Regions from separate parts of the Microbacterium sp. NPDC055683 genome, predicted to be linked through region 2. Evidence: riboswitches for the same ligand, from Rfam matches in the RefSeq annotation. Region 2 holds a riboswitch; each other region holds the start of a gene.
What was found. A riboswitch is a leader RNA that binds a small molecule or an ion and turns the genes downstream of it on or off. The one in region 2 is predicted to bind thiamine pyrophosphate.

Region 1: another riboswitch for thiamine pyrophosphate. It lies ahead of thiC (phosphomethylpyrimidine synthase ThiC); the one in region 2 lies ahead of ACWGPF_RS05450 (ECF transporter S component).
Region 3: another riboswitch for thiamine pyrophosphate. It lies ahead of thiM (hydroxyethylthiazole kinase); the one in region 2 lies ahead of ACWGPF_RS05450 (ECF transporter S component).

What each region holds. Positions count from the first base shown of each region.
Region 1 is NZ_JBSHGQ010000015.1:8,503-18,279, reverse strand. It holds gene thiO (glycine oxidase ThiO) at 1-1,138, opposite strand, end outside; gene thiC (phosphomethylpyrimidine synthase ThiC) at 1,125-2,855, opposite strand; TPP riboswitch at 2,854-2,961, opposite strand; gene panB (3-methyl-2-oxobutanoate hydroxymethyltransferase) at 3,011-3,883, opposite strand; gene panD (aspartate 1-decarboxylase) at 3,880-4,269, opposite strand; gene panC (pantoate--beta-alanine ligase) at 4,269-5,120, opposite strand; gene ACWGPF_RS07770 (Rossmann-like and DUF2520 domain-containing protein) at 5,117-5,866, opposite strand; gene ACWGPF_RS07765 (NUDIX hydrolase) at 6,053-6,610, shown strand; gene ACWGPF_RS07760 (sugar phosphate isomerase/epimerase family protein) at 6,654-7,667, opposite strand; gene ACWGPF_RS07755 (Gfo/Idh/MocA family protein) at 7,664-8,863, opposite strand; gene ACWGPF_RS07750 (LacI family DNA-binding transcriptional regulator) at 8,971-9,777, shown strand, end outside.
Region 2 is NZ_JBSHGQ010000008.1:79,089-88,865, forward strand. It holds gene ACWGPF_RS05430 (nuclease-related domain-containing protein) at 1-51, opposite strand, end outside; gene ACWGPF_RS05435 (LysR family transcriptional regulator) at 120-1,016, opposite strand; gene ACWGPF_RS05440 (bifunctional proline dehydrogenase/L-glutamate gamma-semialdehyde dehydrogenase) at 1,092-4,532, shown strand; gene ACWGPF_RS05445 (D-alanyl-D-alanine carboxypeptidase family protein) at 4,535-6,031, opposite strand; TPP riboswitch at 6,100-6,208, shown strand; gene ACWGPF_RS05450 (ECF transporter S component) at 6,202-6,843, shown strand; gene ACWGPF_RS05455 (ABC transporter ATP-binding protein) at 6,840-8,312, shown strand; gene ACWGPF_RS05460 (energy-coupling factor transporter transmembrane component T family protein) at 8,309-9,094, shown strand; gene ACWGPF_RS05465 (ExeM/NucH family extracellular endonuclease) at 9,247-9,777, shown strand, end outside.
Region 3 is NZ_JBSHGQ010000042.1:22,432-32,208, forward strand. It holds gene thiD (bifunctional hydroxymethylpyrimidine kinase/phosphomethylpyrimidine kinase) at 1-1,169, opposite strand, end outside; gene thiE (thiamine phosphate synthase) at 1,166-1,834, opposite strand; gene thiM (hydroxyethylthiazole kinase) at 1,831-2,637, opposite strand; TPP riboswitch at 2,629-2,723, opposite strand; gene ACWGPF_RS14515 (NUDIX hydrolase) at 2,786-3,442, shown strand; gene nadA (quinolinate synthase NadA) at 3,549-4,871, shown strand; gene nadB (L-aspartate oxidase) at 4,868-6,382, shown strand; gene nadC (carboxylating nicotinate-nucleotide diphosphorylase) at 6,376-7,221, shown strand; gene ACWGPF_RS14535 (cysteine desulfurase family protein) at 7,223-8,332, shown strand; gene ACWGPF_RS14540 (glycosyltransferase family 2 protein) at 8,371-9,252, shown strand; gene ACWGPF_RS14545 (ABC transporter ATP-binding protein) at 9,256-9,777, opposite strand, start outside.

The sequences.
Region 1 (9,777 bases), on a different contig from region 2:
GCGCGCCGTCGAGCTCGTCCCTGACGAGCGCCGCGAGGAGCGGGGCGAGCAGCACGCCGTTCCGGTAGGTGCCCGTCGCGACGACGAGGCCGTCGTCGATCCGCCCGACGAGCGGCAGATGATCGGGGGTCGCCGGCCTCGCACGGGCGGTCGCCTCGACGAAGCGGTGGTCCTCGATCGTGGGGACGACCTCCGCCGCATCGCGCAGGAGTGCGAGGACCCCTCCCGCCGAGACGTCGTCGTCGCCGTCTTCGCGCTGTGTCGCCCCCACCACGAGATCGCCATCGGAACGCGGGACGAGGTAGACCGGCCGTCCGCGCACCGACGCGCGGATGGTCTGCGCCACGGCCCCGCGCCCCGCCCCTCGCAGACGCAGGATGTCGCCGTGCACCGGTCGGACGACGCCTGACGGGACGATGCCGGATGGGAGGAGACCCGTCGTGTCGAGCCCCGTCGCCAGCACCACCTCGGCGGCCGCGAGGGCGGTGCCGTCGTCGAGGACGACGCCGCAGGCGGCGCCCGAGCGGCCGCGGCGCAGCGCCCGCACCGCGCGCCGGATGACCGCGCCCGCCGGCAGCGCGGCGCGCAGCGCGGACGTGAGCGCGCGCGGATCGACGCGATGGTCGTCGGGCGCCGTGTAGGCGCACGCGATGCCGGGTGCCAGCAGGGGCTCGACCCGACGGGCCGCCTGCACGGCCATCCGCTCGGCGTGCAACGGCGCGGCCGCCGGCGACGCGAGCAGCGCCGACAGGCGTGCGCGGTCGGCGGCATCGACCCCGACGAGCAGCGTCGCGTGCCGCGCGTACCCGCACGCCGCTGCCCCGCCGGGTTGCGCGTCGACGAAGGCGGGATACCGCCGGGCGGCCTCGATCAGCAACGGCAGGATGGCCGGCTCGCTCGGCTCGAACTCACCCACGGGGCTCAGCATGCCGGCAGCGGCATACGTCGCGCCGCCGCCCGGATCCGGGTCGACGAGCCGCACGGAGCGCCCCGAGCGGGCGCACTCCGCCGCGATGGCGGTGCCGACGACGCCCGCGCCGATGACGATCACGTCGGCGACGGCGCCGGCATCGCCCGCCCGCCCGGCCGCCCTCGCGTCCTCGTGCCCGGCGCCCTCCCGGGAGTCAGCCGTGCACACGGGGCTCGGCGAGGTACACCGTCGACCCGGCCGCCGCGAACTCCTGCGATTTGCGGCGCATGGCGGCGATCGCCTGCTGCTCCTCGGCTCCGCCGAAGCGGTCGCGGATGTCCTGCGAGATGCGCATGGAGCAGAACTTCGGCCCGCACATGGAGCAGAAGTGCGCGGTCTTCGCCGGCTCCGCGGGGAGCGTCTCGTCGTGGAACTCCTCCGCCGTGTCGGGGTCGAGCGAGAGCGCGAACTGGTCGCGCCAGCGGAACTCGAATCGAGCCTTCGAGAGCGCGTCGTCGCGCTCGCGCGCGCCGGGATGGCCCTTCGCGAGGTCGGCGGCGTGCGCGGCGATCTTGTACGTGATGACGCCCGTCTTCACATCGTCGCGGTCGGGCAGGCCGAGGTGCTCCTTGGGCGTGACGTAGCAGAGCATCGCCGTCCCCCACCGCGCGATCTCGGTCGCTCCGATGGCCGACGTGATGTGGTCGTACCCGGGGGCGACGTCGGTCACGAGCGGGCCGAGGGTGTAGAACGGGGCGCCCGAGCAGAGCTCCTGCTGCCGCTCCACGTTCTCGCGCACGAGATGCAGCGGCACGTGGCCCGGACCCTCCACCATCACCTGCACGTCGTGCTCCCACGCGCGGTGCGTGAGCTCGGCGAGAGTGTCGAGCTCCGCGAACTGCGCCGCGTCGTTCGCGTCGGCGGTCGAACCGGGCCGCAGCCCGTCGCCCAGCGAGAACGCGACGTCGTAGCGGGCGAAGATCTCGCACAGCTCGTCGAAGTGCGTGTAGAGGAAGTTTTCCTCGTGGTGCGCGAGACACCACCCCGCCATGATCGAGCCGCCGCGCGAGACGATTCCCGTGACGCGCTCGGCCGTGAGCGGCACGTACCGCAGCAGGACGCCGGCGTGGATCGTCATGTAATCGACGCCCTGCTCGCACTGCTCGATGACGGTGTCGCGGAAGACCTCCCAGGTGAGTCGGTGCGCCTGCCCGTCGACCTTCTCGAGCGCCTGGTAGATGGGCACGGTGCCGATGGGCACGGGGGCGTTGCGGATGATCCACTCGCGCGTCGTGTGGATGTCGTCGCCCGTCGACAGGTCCATGACGGTGTCGGCGCCCCACGTCGTCGCCCACGTCAGCTTGTCGACCTCTTCGGCGATCGAGCTCGTGACCGCGGAGTTGCCGATGTTGGCATTCACCTTCACGAGGAACGCGCGGCCGATGATCATCGGCTCGGCCTCGGGATGGTTGACGTTGAGCGGGATGATCGCGCGCCCGGCTGCGAGCTCCGAGCGCACGAGCTCGACGTCGCATCCCTCCCGCAGCGCCACGAAGCGCATCTCGTCCGTGACGATCCCGCGGCGCGCATAGTGCATCTGCGTGACGATGCGCCCGGGGCGCGCACGGCGGGGGCGGTGCGCGTCACCTCGCCATTCCTCGGACGCCGCTCCCCTGCGCGCGGCCGAGCGGCCGTCGTCGTGCAGATCGCGAGGGCGTCCGTCGTACGTCTCGGTGTCACCGCGCACGGAGATCCACCGCTCGCGCAGGCGCTCGATGCCGCGCACCGGGTCGCCACCGGGCCCCTGCGTCCGGTAGGCCATGAACGGCGGGTTGACCTCGCCGTTGGGGGATGGCTCGAGGGCGATGCGGGTGACAGGCACCCGGATCCCGTGCTCGTCGTCGTGCAGATACGCGAGCGAGTGCGTCGCTTCCAGGGTGCGCAAAAGAGCTGCTCCTACTTCCTACGCCGGCATGACCCGTACAGGTTCGACGGTCGCGGGCAGCGTCAGCCCGTTCTCAGCCCCTGCTGGGACTCCCGTGTGGACCGGATCAGAGTAGCAGGGGCCCGACCGGGCGCAAGTCGGCGGCGGGAAGCGGATCAGAGAGCGTCGAGGAGGGTGCGCAGCCGCACGTATTCCGTCTCGGGAATGGAGTAGCCGTGTTCGGGTCCGGGGTATTCGGACGACCGGACATCGTCCGCGTACGCGGCGACGCCCGCGATCATGCGCCCGCGGAGGTCGTCGTAGCGCTTGACGAAGCGGGCGGCGCGACCTCCGTATATCCCGAGAAGGTCATGGAAGACGAGCACCTGTCCGTCGACGGCGGGACCTGCGCCGATGCCGATGACCGGCACGTGCACGCGCGGCATGATGGCGGCGGCGACGTCGCTCGGGATGGCCTCGAAGACGATCGCGAAGCATCCCGCCTCCTGCAGCGCGAGCGCTCCCTCGCACACGGCCAGCGCCTCCTCCGCCGTGCGCCCCTGGGCACGGTAGCCGCCGAGCGCCGTGGCCGTCTGCGGGGTGAGACCGACGTGGCCCATGACGGGCACGCCCGCCCGCACGATGGCGCGCGCCCTGTCGACCGAGCTGCCGCCGCGCTCGATCTTGACGGCGTCGCACCCGGTCTCCTTCACGAACCGCAGCGCCGTCGCCACGGCCGCCTCGTCGGAGGCCTCGTACGAGCCGAACGGCAGGTCGACGACCAGCAGCGGCCCGTCGAGCCCCCGTCGGACGGCGCGCGCGAGCATGATCATCTCGTCGACCGTCACGGGCACCGTGCTGTCGTAGCCGAGCACCGTCATCGCCGCGGAGTCGCCCACGAGCACGACGTCGACGCCCGCGGCGTCGGCGACCTGAGCACTCGGATGGTCATACGCCGTGACCATGACGATCGGCTCGCCGGCCGCCTTCTTCGCCGTGAGGTCGCCGATGCCCGTGCGGCGACGCGCCTGATCGGGGCGCGTGCTCACACCGCCTCCGTGAGCAGACGCGCGACGGCGTCGTCCACCGCGATGATGCCGTTGCCGCGATCGACGTGGACGACGACGGGCTCGTAGGACTCCAGGTCGGCCTCGTCGTACTCGCCGTACGAGATGACGATGATCGTGTCGCCCGTGTGGACGAGCCGCGCGGCCGCGCCGTTGACCTGCATGACACCGGAGCCGCGCTCTCCCGCGATCGTGTAGGTCTCGAAGCGCGCGCCGTTGTCGACGTCGACGACGTGCACCTGCTCGTGCTCGAGGATGTCGGCCGCCTCGAGCAGGTCGGGGTCGACCGTGATGGAGCCGACGTAGTGCAGATCGCTGGCCGTGATGGTGGCGCGGTGGATCTTGGACTTCAGCATGGTGCGGCGCATCAGGCGCCTCCCCTCAGGATGCGGTTGTCGATGAGGCGCGCGGCGCCGACCCGGGCGGCGACGGCGAGCAGCGCGTCACCCTCGAGAGCGTCGAGCGGGCGCAGGTCGGCGGCGTCGCGCAGCTCGAGGTAGTCGGGCACGATCCCCGCCTCGCTGAGCACCGCGAGGGCCGTCGCGACGAGGGCGCCGGCATCCCGCTCGCCGCGCTGCGCGGCGTCGTCCGCCGCTGCGAGCGCGCGGTTCAGCGCCGTGGCCCGCGCGCGCGACTCGGCGTCGAGGTAGACGTTCCGCGAGCTGAGGGCGAGCCCGTCGTCCTCCCGCACGATGGGGCACGCCTCGATGCGCACGGGGATGTCGAGGTCGCGCACGAGGCGCCGTACGACGAGCACCTGCTGGGCGTCCTTCTGCCCGAAGTACGCCGTGTCGGGCGCGACGATGCCGAAGAGCTTCGCGACGACGGTCGCGACGCCGTCGAAGTGATGCGGCCCGCGTGAGGCCCCGCACAGCACATCGGTGACGCCCGCGACATGGATGGTCGTGGCGAATCCGTCGGGATACACCTCGTCGACGGGCGGGGCGAAGAGCACGTCGACGCCCTCGGTCTCGGCGAGCGCGGCGTCTCGGGCCTCGTCGCGGGGATACGCGCCGAGATCCTCGTTCGCGCCGAACTGCGTCGGGTTGACGAAGAGCGAGACGATGACGAAGCCGTCGACCCCGCGCGCACGGCGCATGAGCGACAGATGCCCTTCATGGAATGCCCCCATGGTGGGGACGAGGCCGATGCTGCGGCCGTCCTTCCGGGCACCGGCGACGGCATCCCTCACCTCCGCGATCGTGCGCAGGATGATCATGCGACGTCCTTCCTCTGGGACAGATCGGCCGTGCGCGCGCACAGCTCGTCGAACAGCGGCAGCAGGTCGGGGATCTCGGCCACGGCTTCACGCTGACGTGCGACGGTGCCGGAGTCGCCGCGCGCGATGGGCCCCGTGAGCGCCGCGGCGGGTCCGAGCGCCGCCCAGTTCTCGACCGTCTGCCGCACGAGCGGGGCGAGCATCGCGCGCGCCGTCGGCGCGTCGATCCCGGTGGAGACGGCGACGCGCTCGGCCGTGTCCTGCAGCGTGACGAGGAAGTTCGAGGCGATGCACGCCGCCGCGTGGTACCCGGCGCGCCGAGCGTCGTCGATCGCGACGGGTCGGGCGCCGAGGAGCTCCGCGATGCCCGTGGCGGCGGCGAGGGCGTCGTCGTCGCGGCCGGCGACAGCGCAGGCGATGCCGTGGAACACCGAGGGACCCTCGGAACCCGTGAACGTCTGCAGCGGATGCACGCCGAGGTCGACGTCATCGAGCGGCGTCGCTCCGGAGGTGTGGCCGATGAGACCGCGGTGCCCGCGCAGATTCCGGGCGGCGGAGGCGATCCCGCTGTCCGGAACGCACAGCAGCACGACGTCCGCGTCGCCGACCGGCTCGCCGCGCCCGGTCGGGCCGAGCACCTCGATCCCCGCTTCGCGGAGCGCGCGCGCGAGGACGACGCCGAGGCGTCCGCGGCCGACGACGGCGACGGACGCGGGTGGATGGGAAGGGGTGCGGAGGATGCTCATGGCGGGGTTGCGCGGTCGAGCGCGTCATGAGTATCCGCCTTCCGAGCAGGGACGGCAAAATCAGGTGCCAATGTGCACGATCTCGAGGGCGCGAGACTGCGCGTTTCAGGCACATTGGGCGACTTGAACTGATCATCCTGATTTCGTCAGCATCTGTCGATGCTGGCGACGTGAGACCCTCGGAGGATGACTGCCGACGCCCTCCTCGCCTCCGCTCATGACGCCGTCGCTATGGCGGGTGCGTCGTCTCCCGATCACGGCGACTTCGTCTCGGCGCTCGCCGAACACGGCACGGCCGCCCTCGAACGCGGCGGCCCTCCGAGCCACCTGACCGCGAGTCTCTTCCTCTTCGACCGCGACGCCTCGCACATCCTGCTCTGCCTGCACGGCAAGGGACGCTTCTGGGTGCAGCCGGGCGGCCACCTCGAGCCGGGTGACGCGTCGATCGCCGGCGCGGCCCTGCGGGAGCTCGCCGAGGAGACCGGCATCGGGGGCGACCTCGTCGACGACCTGAGGGTGGTCGACCTCGACCACCACGCGCTGAGCGCGCGCTTCGGCCGCTGCGCCTCGCACCTCGACGTGGGCCTGGCGGCGACGATCTCTCGCGAGGGCGCGGAGCTGCGGATCAGCGACGAGTCGGACGACCTGCGCTGGTGGCCCCTCGATGCGCTCCCGTCGCCGCTTCCGCACGCGTTCGAGGAGCGGCTCGCGCGCGTGCGCGCCGCGTACCGGCCCCGGGACTGACGCCGCCGTCCGTCGACGACGCCATCCGGGGCCGGAGCGCGTGTCAGGCTGCGAGCGACTCCTGCAGGGCGCGGTCGGCGTCGATCAGCACGCGCGCGGCGACCTCCAGCCCCTCGATGCGCCCGAGCTCGACGTCCTCGTGCTCGATGTTGACGCGCATGTCGGGGTCGACGTCGTGCAGCGCCCGGAGGAACTCGGTCCAGTACGCCGTGTCGTGGCCCTTCCCGAGCGCCACGAAGTCCCACGCGGCCGGCTTCGGCCACTCGTTCACCCACTCGTCGCCGCCCAGGCTCGTGCGCGGCTCGGAGGGGTCGAGGCGGCGGAACCCGTTGTCGAGCACGCCGTGCAGCTTGGCCGTCTCGGGGTTCACGCGCACGTCCTTCGCGGCGGCGTGGAAGACGAGGTCGCCGAGCTCGCGCACGACGGCCACGGGATCCATCTGCTGCCAGAAGAGGTGCGACGCGTCGAGCTCGACGCCCACGTGGGTCGCGCGCGTGAGCTCGATGAGGCGGCGGACGTCGCGCGTGTTGAAGACGACGTTCTGCGGATGCAGCTCGAGGGCGACTTTCACGCCGTGGTCGGCGGCGAGGCGGTCGGTCTCGCGCCAGAAGTCGGCCGCCACGCCCCATTGGTAGTCGAGCACGTCGAGGTGCGCCGAGTTCCAGGCGTTGACGATCCAGTTCGGGTACTTCGCCGTCGCGTCCGATCCCGGGAGGCCCGACATCGTCACGAGGCGCGTCTGGCCGAGGCGCGCGGCGAGGCGGATGGACCGACGGATGTCCTCGGCGTGCTTCTCGCGGATGCCGGCCTTGGCATGGAGGGGGTTGCCGTTGGCGTTGAGTCCGGCGATCTCGACCCCCGTGCCCTCGAACTGGCCGAGGAAGTCGTCTCGGGCCGCATCCGAGACGAGGATGTCGTCGAACGTCGGGATGTGGGTGGCGGGCAGGAAGCCGCCCGAGTTCAGCTCGATCCCCGTGAGGCCGAGGTCGGCGACGACGCGGATGGCCTCGGGCAGGGTGCGGTCGTGGAGGATCGCGTTGTAGACGCCGAGCTTCATGCCGAGACCTCCTGGCGGATCGAGACGGATGCGCCGCCACGCGCGGCCGATTCGGCGACGGCACCGAGGAGCCGCATGTTGTGGACGCCCTCGTCGAAGGAGGCGCAACGCGGCAGCGAGGTCTCCTCGGGGAGCCCGGCGACCTCCTCGAGGAACGCGCGTGCCTGGTAGACGAAGCCCTCGTTCTGGCCGAAGCCGACCGTGGTCGCGTCCATCGCGAGGCCGCCGCGGATGTAGGGGTGGTCGGGGCCGAGGAGCACGCGGCGGAAGCCGCGCTGCGCGGCGGGGCCCTCGTTGAGGGTGAGCCCGATCTCGGTGGGCGTGCGGAAGTCGAACGTCGCGGACCCCTTCTCGCCGAACACCTCGAGGATGAGGGAGTTCGCGTGCCCCGAGGCCACGCGCGAGACCTCGACGGCCCCGGCGCCGCCATCCGCGAACGAGAACGAGAACGCCGCGTAGTCGTCGTTCTCGACCGTGTCGATCTCGTCGGAGACGGCGCCGTGCTCGTGGCCGATGACGGCGCCCAGCGGCTTCGGGCGCTCGGGGATGACGGTGGCGAAGCGCCCGCCCGACACCTCGGCGATGTCGCCGCCGATGAACTCGGCGATGTAGGCGAGGTGGCTGCCGACGTCGGCGAGCGCGCCCGATCCCTGCGCGCCCTTGAAGCGCCAGCTGATCGGGATGTGCGGATCGGCCGCGTAGTCGGTCCAGTAGCGGCCGCTCACGTGCAGCACGCGGCCGAGCACGCCCGAGCGCACGAGATCGCGGATGTAGGCGATGCCGGGCGAACGGCGGTAGGTGAACCCGATGCGCGCGATGCTCGTCGCGGCGCGCGCAGCATCGGCCATCGCGATGGCGTCGTCGATGCCGTCGCTGAGCGGCTTCTCGCACAGCACGTGCTTGCCGGCGGCGAGGAGCCCCTCGACGATCTCGCGGTGGAGGTGGTTGGCGACGACGACGCTCACGACGTCGATGTCGTCGGCCTCGGCGATCGCCTGCCACGAGGTGTCGTTGCGCTCGTAGCCGAAGCGCCGGGCGGCGAGCGAGCCGAACTCGGGGCTGACGTCGCCGATCGAGACGAGACGGATGTCGGGCAGCGTGGAGGCGTAGACGGTGGGGGCGGTGCGGTAGGCGGCGGCGTGGGCGCGCCCCGCCATTCCGGCGCCGATGACGGCGACTCCGAGTGATGCGGGCATCGGGCTCTCTCCTTCGAGACGGGGGCTGTGACAAGCGTTGGAGCGCTACAACAGGTACGATAGGACAGGACCATATGTCCTGTCAAAGGGTGTCGAGGAGGTTCTCTGTGGCGAGGCCCACCATCTATGACGTCGCGCAGCGCGCCGGCGTCTCGAAGTCGCTCGTGTCGCTCGTGCTGCGCGGCTCGCCGAGGGTGGGGGCCGAGAGCCGCGCGGCGATCGAGACGGCCATCCGCGAGCTCGACTACCGACCGAGTCGCGCGGCGACGGCGCTCGCGGGGGTGCGCACGCGCAGCGTCGGGCTGGTCATCGACGACTTCCGCAACCTGTGGTTCGTCGACCTGCTCGACGGGCTCCGCGACGTCCTGGACGAGCGCGGCTATCAGGTGTCGGTCGCCGATCTGCGCCGCGATGCGCACGCGGTCGACGGGTTCATCGCGACGCACGCCGAGGCGATCGTCGTCGCGGCCGAGCCCGACGACGCGGCCCGGGGCATCCCGGTTCCGACGGCGCTCGTCGGGGGCCGAGCATCGTCCATCCCCGGCGCCGACACGATCGCGAACGACGACGCGGTGGGGGCGCGGATGGCGACGCGGCACCTGAGGGACCTCGGGCACCACCGGATCGGACACCTGACGGGGCTCGGGGGATCGGCGACGTTGCGTCGTGACGCGTACTCCGAGGAGATGCAGCGAGGCGGGCTCGAGCCGATCGTCGCCGGTCGCGATGTCGAGACGACCGAGGAGGGCGGCTACCGTGCCGCGCACGAGCTGCTCGAGCGCCATCCCGACGTGACGGCGCTGTTCGCCTCCAACGACATCATGGCGCTCGGCGCGGCCGCGGCGCTCCGCGATCGCGGCCTGCGCGTGCGCGACGACGTCTCGGTCGTGGGGTACGACGACTCGCCGCTCGCG
Region 2 (9,777 bases):
CAGGACGGCGCATGCCGCCGCCGCGATCCAGAGCCACTGCTGCGTATCCACCCGTCCACCCCACCACATCGCACGGCCATCCGCCGCACGCCGACGCGGTGTGCCGCGCGAGGGAGTGCTCAGGGCCCGCGCAGGGCGTCGAAGGCCTCCGCGAGCACGCGCCGTGCCGCGCGCACCCCCGGCAGCCCCACCGCCGAAGCGCGCGCCGAGGTGAAGATCTCGCGATGCGGCGCGCCGGGCAGGTCGACGAGGCGGGGCGCCGCCTCGTCGGCGGCGACGGCGAGCCCCGGGACCAGCCCGACCGCATGCCCGGCGGCGATGAGCCGCAGGTGCGCGGAGAGGTCGGTGGCCTCGTGGCGGATGTCCGGCTCGAACCCGGCCGCGCGGCATTGCTGCACGGCCCAGTCGCGAGCAGTCGTGCCGACGGGCTCCATGACCCACGGGGCGTCGCGCACGTCGGCGAGCGACGAGGCGGGGGAGCCGGGGGCGACGGCGAGGCGGATGGGGTCGCGGCCGAGCAGCTCCCGGTCCAGAGCGGGCGGGCGGGGGCGGGTGCGACCGGGGTACTGCTCCGCCATCACGAGGTCGAGGCCGCCCGCCTCGACTTCGGCCAGGCCCTGCTCCGGCGGGATGACGGCGACCTCGACGCGCAGCGTCGGCAGCTCGGCGGCGAGTGCCGACAGCATCGTGGGGACGATCGTGCGCGTCGCCGACTGCAGCGCCGCGACGCGCAGCGGCGTGAGCTCCGCGCCGAGCTGCGCGAGGGACCCCGCCACGCGCTCCTGCGCCGCGAGCTGCGCGGCCGCATGCCGCGCGACCGTCTCGCCCGCGGCGGTCAGCCGGACGCCCCTGCCGTCGGGCTCGAGGAGGGGCACGCCGACCTCGTGTTCGAGCTGCTGCAGCCGGTGCGAGACGGTCGACGGGCTGTACGACAGCGCGGATGCGACGGCGGCGATCGTGCCGCGCAGCCGCAGCTCGTGCAGGAGCTGCAGGCTTCGGCCGCTCCAGGGGATCATTCGTCGATGATATCGCCGAGTCGGCAGCGGGAATCATCGCTTTTCTCGCGCGGACCGACGGTCCACACTGAACGCATGCCCACCCCCTCCCCGTCCCCCGCGCGCGACGACGTCGCCCCCATCGACTCCGCCCTCGTCGACGACGCCGTCGCGCAGGTGCGCACCTGGCTCGCCGCCGCCCGCTCCCAGAAGGTCGACGCGAGCGCGCGGAGCCTCGCCGGTGTGCTGCGCGACCCCGACGGCCTCGCATTCACGGTCGGATTCGTCGACGGCGTCGTCCGGCCGGAGGACACCCGGGTCGCTGCGCGCGCCCTCACCGGCCTCATGCCGATCGTCCCGAGGTTCCTGCCCGCTCCGCTGCGCGCGCTCATCCGCCTCGGCGGGCTCGCCGCGCCCGTGCTCCCCGGCGTCGTCGTGCCGGCGAGCCGCGCCGTGCTGCGGCGGATGGTCCGCCACCTCGTCGTCGACGCGCGAGACGAGAAGCTCGGCGCGACGCTCGCGGCCATCCGCCGCCAGGGCGTGCGCCTCAACGTCAACCTGCTCGGCGAGGCCGTGCTGGGCACCGCGGAGGCGGCGAAGCGTCTGGCCGGAACGCGCCGCCTCATCGAGCGGGACGACGTCGACTACGTCTCCATCAAGGTGTCGTCGACCGTCGCCCCGCACAGCCCGTGGGCGTTCGACGAGGCCGTCGAGCACGCCGTCGCCGCGCTCGCGCCGCTGTACGCGATCGCCCAGGAGAGGGGCACCTTCCTCAACCTCGACATGGAGGAGTACAGGGACCTCGATCTCACGCTCGCGGTGTTCATCCGGATCCTGGAGCGGCCGGAGTTCCGCGGCCTCGAGGCGGGCATCGTGCTGCAGGCCTACCTGCCAGACGCCCTCGGCGCCATGATGCGCCTGCAGGAGTGGGCGGCACGGCGGGTCGCCGACGGCGGCGCCCCCGTCAAGGTGCGCGTCGTGAAGGGCGCGAACCTCCCCATGGAGCAGGTGGACGCAGAGACCCACGGATGGCCCCTCGCGACGTGGTCGTCGAAGCAGGAGTCCGACGCGTCGTACAAGGCCGTGCTCGACTACGCCCTGCACCCCGACCGCATCGGCAACGTGCGGCTCGGAGTCGCCGGCCACAACCTCTTCGACGTGGCGCTCGCGTGGCTGCTCGCACAGCGGCGCGGCGTGGCGGGCGGGCCGGGCGTCGAGTTCGAGATGCTGCTCGGGATGGCCACGGCGCAGGCCGAGGTCGTCCGCCGCGACGTGGGCGGACTGCTGCTCTACACGCCCGTCGTCCATCCGGCCGAGTTCGACGTCGCGATCGCGTACCTCGTCCGCCGGCTCGAGGAGGGAGCGAGCCCCGAGAACTTCATGTCGGCGGTCTTCGACCTCGACGGGAGCGCCGAGCTGTTCGCACGTGAGGAGGCGCGCTTCCGCGCCTCGGCGGCGGCGATGCCGGCGGAGGTGCCGGCCCCGCACCGCGTGCAGGACCGCCGCGCGCCGCAGCCCGCCGCACCCGGCTCGGGCTTCCGCAACGCCCCCGACAGCGACCCGAGCATCTCCGGCAACCGGGAATGGGCCGCCGCCATCCGGGACCGCATGGAGCGCTCGACGCTCGGACTCGACGCGCTCGCGCGGCACGCCGTCGGCTCCGTCGCGGAGGTCGACGCGCTCGTCGCCGAGGCGAGCTCCGCCGGCGAGGGATGGCGAGCGCTCGGCGCCGAGGCGCGCGCGGCCATCCTGCACCGTGCGGGCGACGTGCTCGAGGCGCACAGGGCCGACCTGCTCGAGGTGATGGGAGCCGAGTGCGGCAAGGTGATCGAGCAGGGCGACCCCGAGGTGTCGGAGGCGATCGACTTCGCGCACTACTACGCCGAGAGCGCCCTCTCGCTCCGCGACGTCGACGGCGCCGTGTTCGAACCCGTGCGCCTCACGGTCGTGACCCCGCCGTGGAACTTCCCCGTCGCCATCCCCGCCGGCTCGTCGCTCGCCGCGCTCGCGGCCGGCTCTCCCGTCGTCCTGAAGCCCGCCCCGCAGGCGCAGCGATGCGGCGCGGTGCTCGCCGAGGCGCTCTGGGAGGCCGGTGTGCCGCGCGACGTGCTGCGGCTCGCGATCGCCGAGGAGGGCGACGTCGGCCGCCGGCTCGTCGCGCACCCCGACGTCGAGCGGGTCGTCCTCACGGGCGCCTACGAGACGGCGGAGCTCTTCCGCTCCTTCCGCGCCGACCTGCCGCTGCTCGCCGAGACGAGCGGCAAGAACGCGATCATCGTCACGCCGTCGGCCGACCTCGACCTCGCGGCGAAGGACGTCGCGTCCTCGGCCTTCGGGCACGCGGGGCAGAAGTGCTCCGCCGCCTCGCTCGTCGTGCTCGTGGGATCCGCGGCGCGCAGCGAGCGCTTCCGCCGCCAACTGGTCGACGCCGTCGACGGCTACCAGGTGGGCATGCCGTGGGATGCGGCCTCGCGCATCGGGCCGCTCATCGCTCCGGCCGAGGGCAGGCTGGAGCGCGCGCTCACGCGCCTGGAACCCGGCCAGCGCTGGGTGCGCGAGCCGCGCATGCTCGACCGCGACGGCGCGCTGTGGAGCCCCGGCATCCGCGACGACGTGCAGCCGGGCAGCGAGTTCCACCTCACGGAGTACTTCGGCCCCGTGCTCGGCATCATGGCGGCCGCGACGCTCGACGAGGCGATCGACATCGTCCGCGCCGTCGACTACGGGCTCACGTCAGGGCTCCACGCGCTCGACGAGGACGAGATCGCGCGGTGGCTCGAGCGCATCGACGTGGGCAACGCCTACGTGAACCGCGGGACGACGGGCGCCATCGTGCAGCGGCAGCCGTTCGGCGGATGGAAGAGGTCGGCGGTCGGCGCCGGCACGAAGGCGGGCGGTCCGAGCTACCTCTACGGGTTCGGCACCTGGACGGACGCCCCCGCGTCCGGAGAGGCGGCCTCCGACACGGCGTCCGCCCGCGCTGTCGCGGCCGTCGACGGCGACGCGTGGCTCGCCGCGGCGCTCGCGACCGACATCCGTGCGATGGGCGAGGAGTTCGGCATCGCGCGCGACGTGCAGGGCCTCCGCCTGGAGCAGAACGTGCTGCGATACGCGCCGTGCCCCGTGACGGTGCGGTTCGACGGCCGGCCGGAGGCGGAGCTCGTGCGCGTCGTCGCCGCGGGCCTGCGCGCGGGCGCTCCCGTCGTCGTCAGCGCGGCGGCGACCCCGTCGGGGGCCGTCGGCCGATGGCTGCGCGACGCGGGTGTCCCCGTGCACGTCGACGACGCCGACGCATGGACCTCCCGGTGCGCGGCGCTCGCCGCGGCGGGAGGGCGCATCCGGCTGGTGGGCGGCTCGGCCGGCGAGGTCGTCGCGGCCACCGGCGGGTCGCCCGCCGTCGCCGTGTACGACGGCCCCGTGACGTCGGCCGGCCGCGTCGAGCTGCTGCCGTTCGTGCGGGAGCAGGCGGTGTCGATCACGGCCCACCGGTTCGGGAACCAGCGCCGCTACACCGTCCCGGGTCTCGCCGGCGCCTGACCTCAGTCGAGGCCGAGCAGCGCGAGGGGGTGGGCGAGGCGCCAGAGGAACGACGGCGCGGGGACGGCCTCCGACAGCTGCAGCGGGACGCTCGCGGAGTCCATGCCGCCCGTCACGAGCAGCGTCCCGACCTCGTCGCCGGCGTCGTCTCCGATCGCGACCTCGTAGTCGGCGTCGGTCGCGGGGGCCACGCCCTGCCAGGAGATGACGTCGGCGTCGGCGGAGGTCACGACCGTGCTCTGCGCGCCCCACTCCGTCGTGATGCGGGCGACGGCGGCGCCCGCATCGACGGCGGTCACCTGCTGCATGCCCTCCTCGAGCTGGTCGAGCAGGGTGCGGCTGACGATCTCGCGGCTGTCCTCGTCCGGCTGGCCGAGCACGGCCGAGTAGAGCGTGACGGTGGTCTGCCCGATCGTGACGTCCTTCGCGGCGAGCAGATTGAAGTACTCCGTGCCCGTCGACCACAGCGAGCCGGTCTTGAGCCCGATGACGCCCTCGTCGCCGATGAGCGGGTTCGAGTTCTCGACGAGCCCCGCCCCCGGCAGCGTCACGGAGTCCTGCGCCATGATCTCGGCGAGCACGGGGTCCTGCTCCGCTCTCTCGGCGAGGGCGATGAGCGCGCGGGCCGACGCGACGTTGCCCGGGTCGATGCCGCTCGGGTCGGTCACGGTGATGCCGTCGAGGCCGTTGTCGGCCAGCCAGGCGGTCGCGTCGGCGAGCCACGCCTCCTGCGTTCCCCAGATCTCCTGGACGAGGCGGTCGACGTAGTTGTTCGCGGAGCCGAGCATGACGCCCTGCAGCATCTGGTAGAGCGTGAGCGTGCCGTCGACGGGGACGTCGACGGCCGACTCGTCGGCGTACAGATACGCCCAGTACTCGTCGCTGTCGGCCTGCGTGAACGCGAAGGTCGCGCCGTCGTCGCCGACCGCGAGCCCCTGGTTCTCGATGATCATGAGCGCCGTGACGACCTTCGTGATGCTCGCCATCGGGAGCGACTCGTCGTCCGACGAGATGGCGCCGCCCGGCCCGCCCTGCGCCGCGAGCGCCGACGTGCCGTCCTCGGGCCACACGACGGGGAACTCTTCGCCGATCGGCGTCTCGACCGCCAGGGCCGACACGCTCGGCTCGACGCTCGACAGCGGCCACAGCGCGCACGCGGCGACGTAGCCGACGGCGAGCACGCCGACAGCGGCGACGGGGCCGATCCATCCGCGGCGCCGCGGCGGAAGGGGCAGGATGGCCGCCCCACGCGGCCGTGTCGCGGCGGGCGGACCCGCGGGCGGGGCGTCAGCGACGGCATCCGCATCGACCCACGAGAGCGCGGCGGTCGACGGGAGGAGCGGCGTCGGTCCTGTGGGTGCGGGTGCGGGGGCGACCTCGTCGGTCGCGGCGACCGGCGCATCCGCTGCGGGCGTCTCGTCGGCGATCGCGCGATGCTCCCGGCGCGACCGACGCGAGGTCGCGCCGGCCTCGGGTGCCGGGATGTCGTCGATTGCCACCCGCCTACGGTACCCCGTCGCACCTCGGAGCCCGCGGCGCGGGGCCCCGCGGAGGAGTAGAATCAGCCGCACATCACACGGGAGTCCGCCGAGCCGGGCTGAGAGGACGCGAGCCGCGCGTCGACCGTCGAACCTGATCCGGGTCATGCCGGCGCAGGAAGGAGAACAGAATGTCCACGTCCGTGTCCGTGTCCGGAACCAGGACCCCCCGCCGCTACACGTGGCGCGTGGTCGACATCGTCGTCGCGAGCGTCATCGGCGTCGCGGCGGGCGTCGTCTTCTGGCTGTGGGGCCAGGCCTGGCCCGCCCTCGACAGCCTCCTCTCGTTCACGCCCGGCCTGTCGGGGCTGCTCGCGGGCGGATGGCTGTTCGCCGGCGTGCTGGGCGGCCTCGTCGTCCGCAAGCCGGGGGCGGCCCTCTACACGGAGATCGTCGCGGCCGTCGTGTCGATGCTCATCGGCACGCAGTGGGGCTTCACGACCTTCATCTGGGGCGTCGTGCAGGGCCTCGGCGCCGAACTGGGCTTCGCCCTGCTCGCCTACGCCAACTGGCGCCTCCTCGGTGCGCTGCTGTCCGGCGCGCTCGCGGGCGTCGCGGTCGCGGTGCTCGACACGAGCTTCTCGAGCGTCGCGGCGCTCGCCGTGGAGGTGCGTCTCGTCTACGCGGCGTCCGCCGTCGTCTCGGGCATCGTGCTCGCGGGACTGGTGTCGCTCGTCATCACGCGCGCGCTCGCCGCGACGGGCGCCCTCGACCGCTTCGCGTCCGGCCGCGAGCTGCGTGCGCGTCGAGCGGGAGGCGCCAGCGCCGCGTGACCGCGCGGATCGAGGCCCGCGGCTGGGGATGGCGGCACGCCGGCCGCAGCGGATGGGCGGTGTCGGACGTCGACCTCGTCGTCGAGCCGGGGGAGCGCGTGCTGCTGCTCGGCGCCAGCGGCTCCGGCAAGTCGACGCTGCTGCGCGGCCTCGCGGGGGTGCTGGGCGACGAGGAGGACGGCGACGCCGCGGGCGAGATGCTTGTCGACGGCCGACCCGCGGCGCAGGCGCGCGGCGCCGCGGGGCTCGTCCTCCAGGATCCGGATGCTCAGGTCGTGCTCGCGCGTGTGGGCGACGACGTCGCGTTCGCCTGCGAGAACCTCGGCGTGCCTCGCGACGAGATCTGGCGCCGCGTTCCGCAGGCGCTCGACGCCGTCGGCCTCCGCCTCCCGCTCGACCATCCGACCACCGCTCTCTCGGGCGGACAGAAGCAGCGCCTCGCCCTCGCCGGCCTCCTCGCCATGCGGCCGGGCCTGCTGCTCCTCGACGAGCCGACCGCGAACCTCGATCCCGAGGGCGCGGTCGACGTGCGGGAGGCCGTCGTGGCGGCCGCGGAGGCGACCGGCTCGACGCTCGTCGTCGTGGAGCACCGCGTCGCGCTGTGGGCCGAGCATGTCGACCGCGTCGTCGTGCTCGGCGCGGGCGGCGGCGTGATCGCCGATGGCGCGCCCGGCGCCGTCTTCGACGCCCACGGCTCCGCTCTCACGGCGGCCGGCGTCTGGGTGCCGGGCGTCGTCCCGGAGATCCCTCGGACGCCTCCGCGACGCTCGGGCGTCGAGCTGCTGCGGGCCGAGCGGCTCGCCGTCGGGCGCCGGCCGCTCGGAGCGCGGCAGGCGCGGACCGTGGCCGACGGCATCGACCTCGCCGTGGCCTCGGGGACGGCGACGGCCGTGCTCGGCCGCAACGGCGCGGGCAAGTCGACGCTGGCCGCGACGCTCGCCGGCCTGCTCGCGCCCGCCGGCGGCGCCCTCACCGCCTCCGCCGAGCTCGCGGCTGGTGCGAGGGGAGAGCCGGTGCGGTGGACGTCGCGCCAGCTGCTCACCCGCATCGGCATGCTGTTCCAGTCCCCCGAGCACCAGCTGCTCGCCTCGTCCGTGCGTGACGAGCTCGAGGTCGGCCCGCGGGCGCTGCGGTCCGACCCCGCGACGACCGCGCGGACGGTCGACGACCTCCTCGCCCGCCTGCGACTCACCGCGCTCGCCGACGAGAACCCCTTCACCCTCTCGGGCGGCGAGAAGCGGCGGCTCACCGTCGCCGCGTCGCTCGTGACGCGTCCGCGCCTGCTCGTGCTCGACGAGCCCACGTACGGGCAGGACGCGCGCACGTGGCGCGAGCTCGCCATCCTGCTCGACGACGTGCGCGCCGACGGGACGGCGCTCGTGGTGGCGACGCACGACCGCCCCCTCGTCGACGCCCTCGCCGACGACGTCGTCGTGCTCGGCCCCGCCGTCGCGGGGGCCGCCGCATGAGCCTCGTCACGATCGACGCGCGGCGGTCTCCGCTCGGGAGCGTGAACGCCGTCGCGAAGCTCGCCGCCGCCCTCGTGATCGGCGTGGTGCTGCTGCTGTCGATCGACCCCGTCTCGGCGGGCGTCTCCCTGCTCCTCACGCTGCTCGTGCTGCCGTTCGCGCGGCTCTCGGCCCGCGATCTGTGGGTGCGGCTGTGGCCCATCGGCGCGTCGGCGCTCATCGCGTGCCTCGCGACGACCCTGTACGGCCGCCAGAGCGGGACGACGTACCTCGAATGGGGACTGCTCCGCGTGAGCGACGGCTCCCTCTCGCTCGCCCTCGCCATCCTGCTGCGCGTGCTCGCGATCGCGGTGCCGTCGGTCGTCCTCTTCGCCACGACCGACCCGACCGACCTCGCCGACGCGCTCGCCCAGATCCTGCGCCTCCCTGCACGATTCGTGCTGGGTGCGCTCGCGGGGCTCCGGCTCGTCGGCCTGCTCGTCGACGACTGGCGGGAGCTCGGGATGGCGCGACGCGCGCGAGGCGTCGCCGACTCGGGGCGGCTCCGGCGTCTCGCGGGGCAGACCTTCGCCCTCTTCGTGCTGGCCATCCGCCGCGGCACGAAACTCGCGACCGCCATGGAGGCCCGCGGGTTCGGCGCGCCCGTGCGCCGCACCTGGGCCCGCCCCTCGCGGCTCCGTCCGCGCGACGGGGTCGTCGTCGTGCTCGCCGCGGCGATCGCCGGCGCCGCGACGACGGCGGCCGTCGCGGCGGGCACCTGGACCTTCGTGCTCGCGCTCTGAGCGCCGGTCCTGACCGCCAGTTCACTGACCCGTTCACCTGCCGGACACGGACCGGAAACGGCCCGTGCAAACGACATCCGTAGCGTCTCCCCGCATCCGCGCGCGTCACCCTGCGTGCGCGATCGTCACCCCACCAGGAGACCGATACCGTCATGTCATCACGCAAGCGCACCACGGGCGTGGTCGCCGTCCTCGTCGGAACGGCGGTGACGGGAGCGCTCTTGGCGCCCGTCGCCGCTGCCGCCGCCGAGCCCGCCGACGTGCTCATCAACGAGGCCTATCTCAAGGGCGGCAGCGCGAACGCGCCCTACACGCACAAGTTCATCGAGCTCTACAACGCCGGCGGAACGGCGCAGAGCCTCGACGGATGGTCGCTGCAGTACCGCAGCGCGTCCGGCACGGGAGCCCCCAACGGCACCCTCGCCCTGTCGGGGTCGATCGCCGCGGGCGACCACTTCCTCGTCGCCCTCGGCAGCAACGGCTCCAACGGCGCCGCGCTGCCCGAGCCCGACCTCTCCAGCACGAGCATCAACCCCTCCGGCACGACGGGGACGATCTTCCTCGCCGACACGTCGAGCCCCGTGACGCTCGCGACCGGCTCGATCGTCGGCGTCGAGCACGTCGTCGACCTGCTCGGCTACGGGACGTCGAACACCTTCGAGGGCACGGCAGCGGCCGTCGAC
Region 3 (9,777 bases), on a different contig from region 2:
TCCCCCGATGCGGCGCGGAGATGCGAGAGGTACGCCGCGGTCTCCGCGCTCTCCTCGGCGGGTTCGTCGCCGACGCGGGCGCGGTGCAGCGAGAGCTCGGTCTCGAGGCACGTGTGCGCCGAGCCCGCCCAGAACGCCTGCTCCTCCAGGGTCGGCGCGAGGTCGGCAGCACGGCTGAGCACCCGGGCGTATCCGCGCAGGTACAGGGAGTCCTGCGCGAGATAGTGGGCGAAGTCGGCCTCGTCGAGGGTTCCGTCGCCGAGGGCGGCGACGAACCAGACGTCGTCGATGCCGGCGCGCAGCGCGGCGATGTCGTCCCACCAGGCGTCGAGCTCGGCGTCACGGCGGGGCGGCGCGTCGCCCGCCCACAGCGCGGCGCCGTGATGCAGCGGTCCGTGGCCGCCGCCGACCTCGAGCGTGTCGGCCTCCGCGATCGCCCGCCGCAGCCAGTCCCTCGCGAGGCGCGCCGACCATCCCCAGTCGCCCGTGCGCGCCTGCATCGTCGCGAGCGCGGCCGAGAGCGAGCAGCCCGTGCCGTGCGTGCTCGTCGTGGCGATGCGCGCGCCGGGGAAGGTCGTCGAGCTCCCGTCGGGCTCGACGAGCGCATCGGGACAGTCGGGGCCGTCGAGGTGGCCGCCCTTCGCGAGCACGCGCACGCCGTGCCGGCCCGCGAGCTCTGCGGCCTGGTCGAGCGCGTCCGGCCAGGAGCTCGCGACCGTTCCCCCGACGAGCACGGCGAGCTCTGGCAGGTTCGGGGTGACGACGTCGACGAGTGCGAACAGGTCGTGCAGCGCCCGCTCGGCCTCGGCGTCGATGAGGCGGTCGCCGCTCGTGGCGACCATGACGGGATCGAGCACGACGACGGGACGTGCCGGGAGCGCATTCAGCCATGCGGCCGTCTCGGCGATCACCTCGGCGGTTCCCAGCATGCCGATCTTGACGGCGTCGATGCGCACGTCGGCCGCGACGGCGTCGAGCTGCGCCCGCAGGAACGACGAGGGCGGGGTATGCACGTCCGAGACGCCGCGCGTGTTCTGCGCCGTGAGGGCCGTGATGGCCGCCATGCCGTAGCCGCCGCAGGCGAGGATCGTCTTCAGATCGGCCTGCACGCCCGCCCCGCCGGAGGGATCGGAGCCGGCGATCGACAGCACGTTCGCGACGCGGCTCACGCGCCGGCCCCCGCATCGGCCCACTCGAACCGCAGCGCGGCCGCCGCCTCCGCAGGCCGCGTCGCCGCGCAGATCGCGCGGACGACGGCGATGCCCGCCGCACCGGCGCGGCGCGCGTCGGCGGCGTCGCCCGGCCCCACCCCGCCGATCGCGACGCACGGGATGTCGGGGACGAGCGCCGCGAACGCCGCGAAGCCGTCCCACCCGAGCGGTGCCGGATGGTCCTTCTTCGTGGGCGTGGGGCGGACGGCGCCGACGCCCAGGTAGTCGACCGTGTCCGCTGGCAGGCCGCGCAGCGAGGGCAGCTGCGATGCGAGGCTCGCGCTGAGCCCCACGACGGCGTCGGGTCCGACGAGGTCGCGCACGCGCCCCGCCGGCAGGTCGCTCTGACCGATGTGCACGCCGTCGACGGCGGCGCCTGCCGCCCGGGCGGCCAGGAAGACGTCGACGCGGTCGTTCACGAGGAGGGTGGCCCGGCCGGCCGTGTGCAGGGCCGCCTCCTCCACGACGCGCAGCAGCTCGGCCGCCGAGAGCTCCTTGCCGCGGATCTGCACGGCCGACACGCCGCCGTCCACGGCGGCCGCCACGATGTCGGCGACGGGACGGTCGCCGACCGACGCGGCGTCGGCGACGAGGTAGACGGAGGGGTCGAACGCGCGCCTCATGCGCGCACCGCCGTCGACTCGTCGACGCGCACGGCGGCGAGATCGGAGGGCGAGACGGCGTCGAGCGCGTCGAGGAAGCGCCATCCGAACGAGCCGGGACCGTCCGACACCGCCGCGGCGCGCTCCGACGCCGCGGCGTACAGCGCGTGCGCGGCGACGGCGCCGGCGAACGCGTCGCCCGCCGCCGCGATGCAGGCGGCGGTGACGGCGCCGAGCGAGCATCCGCCCCCCGTGATGCGCGTGAGGAGCGCGCTGCCGCCGTGGATCCGCGCGACGCGGCGGACCGCGACGACGGCGTCGACGGGGCCGGAGACCGCCACGACGGCGCCCGTCCGCTCGGCGATCTCTCGCGCGGCGTCCAGCGCCGCGTCGACGTCGTCGGCGGCGTCCACGCCGCGACCGCCCGCTCCGACGCCCGCGAGCGCGCGGATCTCCGAGGCGTTCCCGCGCACGGCCGTCGGCTCGAGATCGAGCAGGCGCTGCGCGAACGCCGTGCGCATCCCGAGCGCGCCCACGCCGACGGGGTCGAGCACCCAGGGCACGCCGGCGAGGTGCGCCGACGACGCCGCGGCGAGCATCGCCTCGCGCTGCTCCGCGGTCGGCGTGCCGAGGTTCACGAGCACGGCCGAGGCGACCGACGCGCATTCACCCGCCTCCTCGGGGACGTCGGCCATCACGGGCGCGGCGCCCACCGCGAGGAGCGCGTTGGCCGTGACGTTCACGACGACGGAATTGGTGAGGCACTGCACGAGCGGAGACGACTCCCTCACGCTCGCGAGCACCGGTGCGTATGCGTCACTCATCAGCGACATCCCTCCGCTCGTTCTAACGAGATCAGGTGCGTACGGGTGTGATCTCAGTCCCGGTCGGGACACCCCGTGTCACTGGGAAGCGAGCATATACGCTCGGAGGGTGACGCCAGACCCGACGCCCGCCGCCATCCGCGTCGCCGTGTCGACGGCGATCTTCTCGCTGCGCGCGCGACCGGGGGCCGATGCGCTCATGATCCCGCTCGTGCGGCGCACGCGGGAGCCGTTCCGCGAGCAGTGGGCGCTGCCGGGCGGCTGGCTCGACGCCGCGGAGGGGCTCGACGATGCCGCATCGCGGACCCTCGCGGAGACGACCGCCCTCAGCCCGAGCTACCTCGAGCAGCTCTACGCCTTCGGAGACGTCGACCGCTCCCCCACCCGGGTCGTGTCGGTCGTGTACTGGGCCCTGCTCCGCTCCGACCTCGTCGACGCCCAGCGCGCCGCGGAAGGGGCTCCGGAGAACGTCGAGTGGTTCGACGTCGACGACCTCCCCGCGCTCGCCTTCGACCACAACCGGATCGTCGCGTACGCGCTCTGGCGGCTGCGCAACAAGGTCGGCTACAGCCGCATCGCCCACGGCCTGCTGCCCGACGAGTTCACCCTCACCGAGCTGCGCGAGGTCTATGAGGCCGTGCTCGGTCGGCGCCTCGACCCCTCGAACTTCCGCCGGCTCCTCGAGGGCTCGGAGTCCCTCATCCCGACCGAGTCGTTCCGCACGGGCAAGCACCGCCCCGCGCGGCTCTTCCGGTACAACTCCGATGTGGAGCTCGCCGACCGCGGGCCCCTCGGCGACGCCTGAGCTTCTTCTCCCCGCCGCCCTCTCACACTCCGGTCGCCATTCTGGTCAGAGTGACTTAAACTCGGTTCGTCCGACTTAGAGTCACACCGACCCGAACGGGGTTCCCATGGCCGCCACCTCCGTCGCCCTCTCGCCGCGCCCCGTCGACCCCAGCGTCGACCACGGCATCCGCGCCATCCTTTCGGGCGCCGCCGCGGGTTCGACCTGCTCGACCGACCTCGCCGACGGGCCGTGGACGTTCGACGTCGAGGAGGGCTACGGACCCGGTGCCTCCATGGGGGATGTGATCCCCACCGGCGCCCCCCGCCAGGGCGAGCTCCCCCGCGCCTACCGGGAGGCGCCGGAGGCGGAGCTCCACGACCGCATCCGCGCGGCGAAGGCGGCGCTCGGCGACCGCGTCGTGGTGCTCGGCCACTTCTACCAGCGCGACGAGGTCGTGCAGCATGCCGACTACGTGGGCGACTCCTTCCAGCTCGCGAACGCCGCCCTCGCCCATCCCGCCGCGGAGGCGATCGTCTTCTGCGGGGTGCACTTCATGGCCGAGACGGCCGACATGCTCTCCGGCCCCGAGCAGGCGGTCATCCTGCCGAACCTCGCCGCGGGGTGCTCCATGGCCGACATGGCGGACATCGACCAGGTCGAGGAGTGCTGGGAGCAGCTCGAGGACGTCCTCGGGCCGCTCGACGCGCCGGATGCCGACGGGCTCGTGCCGGTCGTCCCCGTGACCTACATGAACTCGTCGGCCGCGATCAAGGGATTCGTGGGCCGCCACGGCGGCATCGTCTGCACCTCGTCGAACGCGAGCACCGTGCTGGAGTGGGCGTTCGCCCGCGGCCGCCGCGTGCTCTTCTTCCCCGACCAGCACCTCGGACGGAACACCGCGAAGGCCATGGGCGTGCCGCTCGACCGGATGCCGATGTGGAACCCCCGGCGCCCCCTCGGCGGCTCGACTGAGCAGACGCTGCGCGACAGCGCCGTCATCTTGTGGCACGGGTTCTGCTCCGTCCACCGCCGCTTCACGCCCGCGCAGATCGCGCAGGCGCGCGCGGAGCACCCCGGCGTGCGCGTCATCGTGCATCCCGAGTGCCCCATGGAGGTCGTCGACGCCGCGGACGAGGCGGGGTCGACCGACTACATCCGCAAGGCCATCCTCGCCGCGACGGAGCCGACGACGTTCGCCATCGGCACCGAGATCAACCTCGTGCAGCGGCTCGCGGCCGAGCATCCGCAGCACGAGATCTTCTGCCTCGACCCCGTCGTCTGCCCGTGCTCGACGATGTACCGCATCCACCCCGGCTACCTCGCGTGGGTGCTCGAGGAGCTCGTGGCCGGACGCGTCGTCAACCGCATCTCGGTGGATGCGTCCGTCACCGCTCCCGCACGCGTCGCGCTCGAGCGCATGCTCGCCGCGCGGCCGGCCGGATCATGACGAGCGCGATCGTCGTCGGGAGCGGCATCGCCGGCCTCTCCGCCGCGCTCCATGCCGCACGCGCGGGCGTCGAGGTCACGATCGTCGCGAAGGGCGCGCTCGCCGACACCGCGACCCGATGGGCGCAGGGCGGCATCGCCGCCGTGCTGACGCGCGGCGACAGCGTCGGGGCGCACGTCGCCGACACGCTGCGCGCGGGCGACGGCCTGTGCGACGAGGATGCCGTCCGCGTCCTCGCCTCGGAAGGCCCCGATCGCGTGCGCGAGCTCATCGCGCTCGGCGTCGCCTTCGACCGCGACGCCGACGGCGCGCTCCGCATGGGCCTGGAGGCCGCGCATTCCCACGCCCGCATCCTGCACGCAGGCGGGGATGCCACCGGCCGCGCCATCGAGGAGGTGCTCGTCGCCGCCGCACGGGCGTCGCGCGCGCGCATCCTCGAGCACACCCGTCTCATCGACCTCGTCGACGACGGCGACCGCGTCGGCGGGGTGCGCGTCCTCGCGGACGGGGCGGTCCGCGAGCTGCGCGCGGACGCCGTGGTGCTCGCAACGGGCGGCGCTGGCCGGCTCTACTCCCGCACGACGAACCCCGAGCTCGCCACGGGCGACGGCATCGCCGCGGCGTCGCGCGCGGGTGCCGCGGTCGCGGATCTCGAGTTCGTCCAGTTCCATCCCACGGTGCTCGCCGCCGGCGCGCCGTTCCTCGTCTCCGAGGCGGTGCGCGGAGAGGGCGCCGTGCTCGTCGACGAGACGGGGCGCCGCTTCGCCTTCGACGACCATCCCGACGGCGAACTGGCCCCGCGCGACGTCGTCGCGCGGTCCATCGCGCGGCGGATGGCCGCGCAGGGCGGCCGCCCCGTGCTCCTCGATGCGACCGCGCTCGGCAGGGCGGCGCTCGCGGCCCGCTTCCCGACGATCACGGCGGCGGTGGCGGCGCGCGGGTTCGACTGGGCCGAGACGGCCGTGCCCGTCACTCCCGCCGCGCATTACCTCATGGGGGGCGTCGTCACCGACCTCCACGGGCGGACGACGCGCGCCGGGCTCCTCGCCGTCGGCGAGTGCGCGCGCACGGGCGTGCACGGCGCCAACCGGCTCGCCTCGAACTCGCTGCTCGAGGGGGCCGTCTTCGGCGCCCGCGCGGCCGCCGCGCTCGCCGACGCGACCGCGGCGAGCGCGCCGGCGGCTCCCGGCCCGGCCGCACCCGTCCCGCCCGATCCCGATGCACCCCCGTTCTCACGCGAGGCGCTGCAGCGGCTGATGTGGGACGAGGTGGGCCTCGTCCGCGACGGGGCACGGCTCCTGCACGCGGCGGGCATCCTGGCGGCGTGGGACGCCGCGCTTCCCGCCCCCCGCACACCCCGCGCGCACGAGGACGCCGCCCTCGTGCGCGTCGGCGCCCTGGCCGCGAGCGCGGCCCTCGCACGCACGGAGTCGGCCGGCGCGCACCATCGCGCAGATGCCGTCCGCCCCGCACCCGAACCGGCCCTCGCCACGGCAGGAGCACCATGCTGACCCGATCCGCCATCGACCGCGCCGTGCGCGCCGCCCTCGACGAGGACGCGCCGTGGGGCGACCTGACGAGCGAGGCATTCGTCCCCGCGCACGCGACGGCGGACGCCGCACTCGTCGCGCGCGAGGCCGGCGTCTTCAGCGGCGGGGAGGTCTTCGAGGCCGCCTTCGGCCTGGTCGACTCCCGCATCGGCGTCGACGTGCTCGTCGACGACGGCTCGCGATTCGCCGAGGGGACGGTGCTCGCACACGTCGCCGGCCCCGCGCGCGGTGTCCTCACGGCCGAACGCGTCGCCCTCAACTTCACGCAGCGGATGTCCGGCATCGCGACGCTCACGGCGCGCTACGTCGCCGAGGTGGCGGGGACGGGCGCGCGCATCGCCGACACGCGCAAGACGACGCCGGGTCTGCGCGCCTTCGAGCGGCACGCCGTGCGCTCGGGGGGCGGCTCGAACCACCGCTTCTCGCTGTCGGACGCCGTCATGGCGAAGGACAACCACCTCGCGGTCCTCGGCGGCGATGACCTCACGACCGCGCTGCGCGCGGGGATGGCGCGGCTCGGCCACACCGCGCACGTCGAGGTGGAGGTCGACCGCATCGACCAGATCGAGCCCGTGCTCGCGGCGGGCGTCGACACGATCATGCTCGACAACTTCCCGCTCGACGCGCTCCGCGAAGGGGTCGCGCTCGTGGCGGGGCGCGCGGTCGTCGAGGCGTCGGGCGGCGTGAGTCTCGAGACGGTGCGGGCGATCGCCGCGACGGGCGTCGACGTCGTGTCGGTGGGCGCCCTGACCCATTCCGCGCCCGCCGTCGACCTCGGGCTCGATCTCCGCGTGCGCTGACGTGCTCTACCTCGACAACGCCGCCACCGGCCCCGTGCGCCTCGAGGTGCTCGAGGCCATGGCACCCTACCTGACGCGCGACTACGGCAACCCGGCGAGCCACCACACGGTCGGCGAGCGGGCGGCGGCTGCGGTCGAAGACGCCCGTTCGCGCATCGCCGGCGTCCTCGGCATGCGCCGCGGAGACATCGTCTTCACCTCCGGCGGCACGGAGGCCAACAACCTCGCCGTCAAGGGCGTCGCGCTCGCCGCGCTCGCCCATCGCGGTGCGCGGCACATCGTGACGACCGCCGTCGAGCACGAGTCGATCCTCGAGTCCGCGGCGTACCTCGCGCGCTTCCACGGCGTCGAGACGACGGTCGTCGGGGTGGACGGCGACGGCGCGGCGTCGGCGGACGAGATCGCCGCGGCCATCCGGCCCGACACGGCCCTCGTGTCGATGGGTCTCGCGAACAACGAGGTCGGCACCGTGCAGATCGTCCCGGACGTCGCCGTCCCGCTCCATCTCGACGCCGTGCAGGCGGCCGGATGGCTCGACCTGCGGTCGACGGGCGCCGACGCCCTCTCGCTTGCGGGGCACAAGGTCGGGGCGCCGAAGGGGGTGGGCGTGCTGGCCATCCGGGGACGGATCCCGCTCGAGCCCCTCGTCCACGGCGGCGGTCAGCAGCGCGGCCGCCGGAGCGGCACGGAGTCGGTCGCGCTCGCGGTCGCGATGGCGCGCGCCCTCGAGCTCGCCGAGGAGGAGCGCGAGGAGTGCGCACGCCGGGTCGCCGCCATCCGCGACGACTTCGTGGCGCGCGTGCTCGCGCTCGTCCCCTCCGCCCGGCTCACGGGGCATCCGACGCGGCGTCTGCCGGGCAGCGCGAGCTTCACGTTCGCGGGCACGAGCGGAGAGGCCGTGCTGCTCGAGCTGGAGCGCCGCGGCGTGGTGTCGTCGAGCGGCTCGGCGTGCGCCGCCGGATCGGACGAGCCGTCGCATGTGCTCGTCGCGATGGGCGTGCCGCCCGAGGTCGCGCAGACCTCCGTGCGCTTCACCCTGGCGCACGGGCACACCCGCCCGCTCGACGACGTCGCCGACGCGGTCGCCGCGGCCGTGCACGCGGTCGCCTGACGCGTCCCCGACCCTCGCCGCGGCGATATCCTCGTCCCGTGCCCCCGCTCGCGACCGTCATCGTCCCCGGGTGGGACGTCGCCCCCTTCGCCGCCGCCGCGCTCGACTCGCTGCGTGCGCAGACGTTCGACGGGTGGCGAGCCGTCCTCGTCGACGACGGCTCGACCGACGGCACGGGCGAGATCTTCGCGCGCTACGCGGCCGTCGACGACCGCTTCGTCCTCGCACCGCACGACCATCAGCGCGGGCTCGGCGCGGCGCGCAACACCGGCCTCGACCTCGTCGACACCGCCTACGTCGGATTCCTCGACGCCGACGACGTCATGATGCCGCGCGCGCTCGAGACGCTCGTCGGCTCGCTGGAGTCGTCGGGGAGCGACCTCGTCGCGGGTGCCTACGTGCGCCTGCGGCCCGAGGGGGGCGGCTACCGCGCGGGCGAGGTGCAGCCGTGGGTCGCAGCGGCGACCTCGCCCCGGCGCGTCGCGACCACGCTCGACGCGCATCCCGAGGTGACGGGCAACATCGTGGCGTGGTCCAAGGTGTCGCGCACCTCGTTCTGGCGCGACCACGGGCTGCGCTTCCCGGAGGGCGTGCTCTACGAGGATCAGGAGATCGCGCAGCGCATGTACACCTCCGCGCGCGCGTTCGACGTCGTCCCCGACGTCGTCGTGCAGTGGCGGGTGCGAGCCGACGGCACGTCCATCACGCAGCGCGAGGCCGACCCCCGGGTGTTCCAGGCCTGCCTCCAGGCCATGCGCGACGGGCTCCGGGCCCTCGCGGCGCACGAGCCCGCCCGCCGTGCGCGCGCGGGCCAGATCCTGCGGATGGACATCCCCCGTCTCGCCGAGATCGGCCACCTGGACCCCGAGGTCGCTCCGCTCCTCGACGCGTTCACGTCCGAGGTCCGCGCCCTCGCCTGAGCCTCACTCCTCGAGCGCGCGCGTCGCCGCGAGCTGCTCGGCCGCGAGCTCCGCGTACAGCCCGCCCGCGAGCACGAGCTCGGCGTGCGTGCCCGACTCGACGATGCGCCCCGCCTCGACGACGTGGATGACGTCGGCGTCGATGACGGTGGACAGCCGGTGCGCGATCGAGATCGTGGTGCGCCCGCGCGAGGCGCTCTCGAGCGCCTCCTGCACGATCCGCTCAGACACGGTGTCGAGCGCGCTCGTCGCCTCGTCGAGGAGGAGCACGGGCGGGTCCTTCAGGAGCACGCGCGCGATCGCGATGCGCTGCTTCTCGCCGCCCGACAGCCGGTAGCCGCGCTCCCCGACGACCGTGTCGTAGCCGTGCTCGAAGCCCGCGATGACGTGATGGATGTTCGCCTGTCGGCAGGCGCGTTCGATCTCCTCGTCGGTCGCCTCGGGCCGTGCGTACCGGAGGTTCTCGCGGACCGTCGCGTGGAAGAGGTACGTCTCCTGCGAGACGATGCCGACGGCGTCCACGAT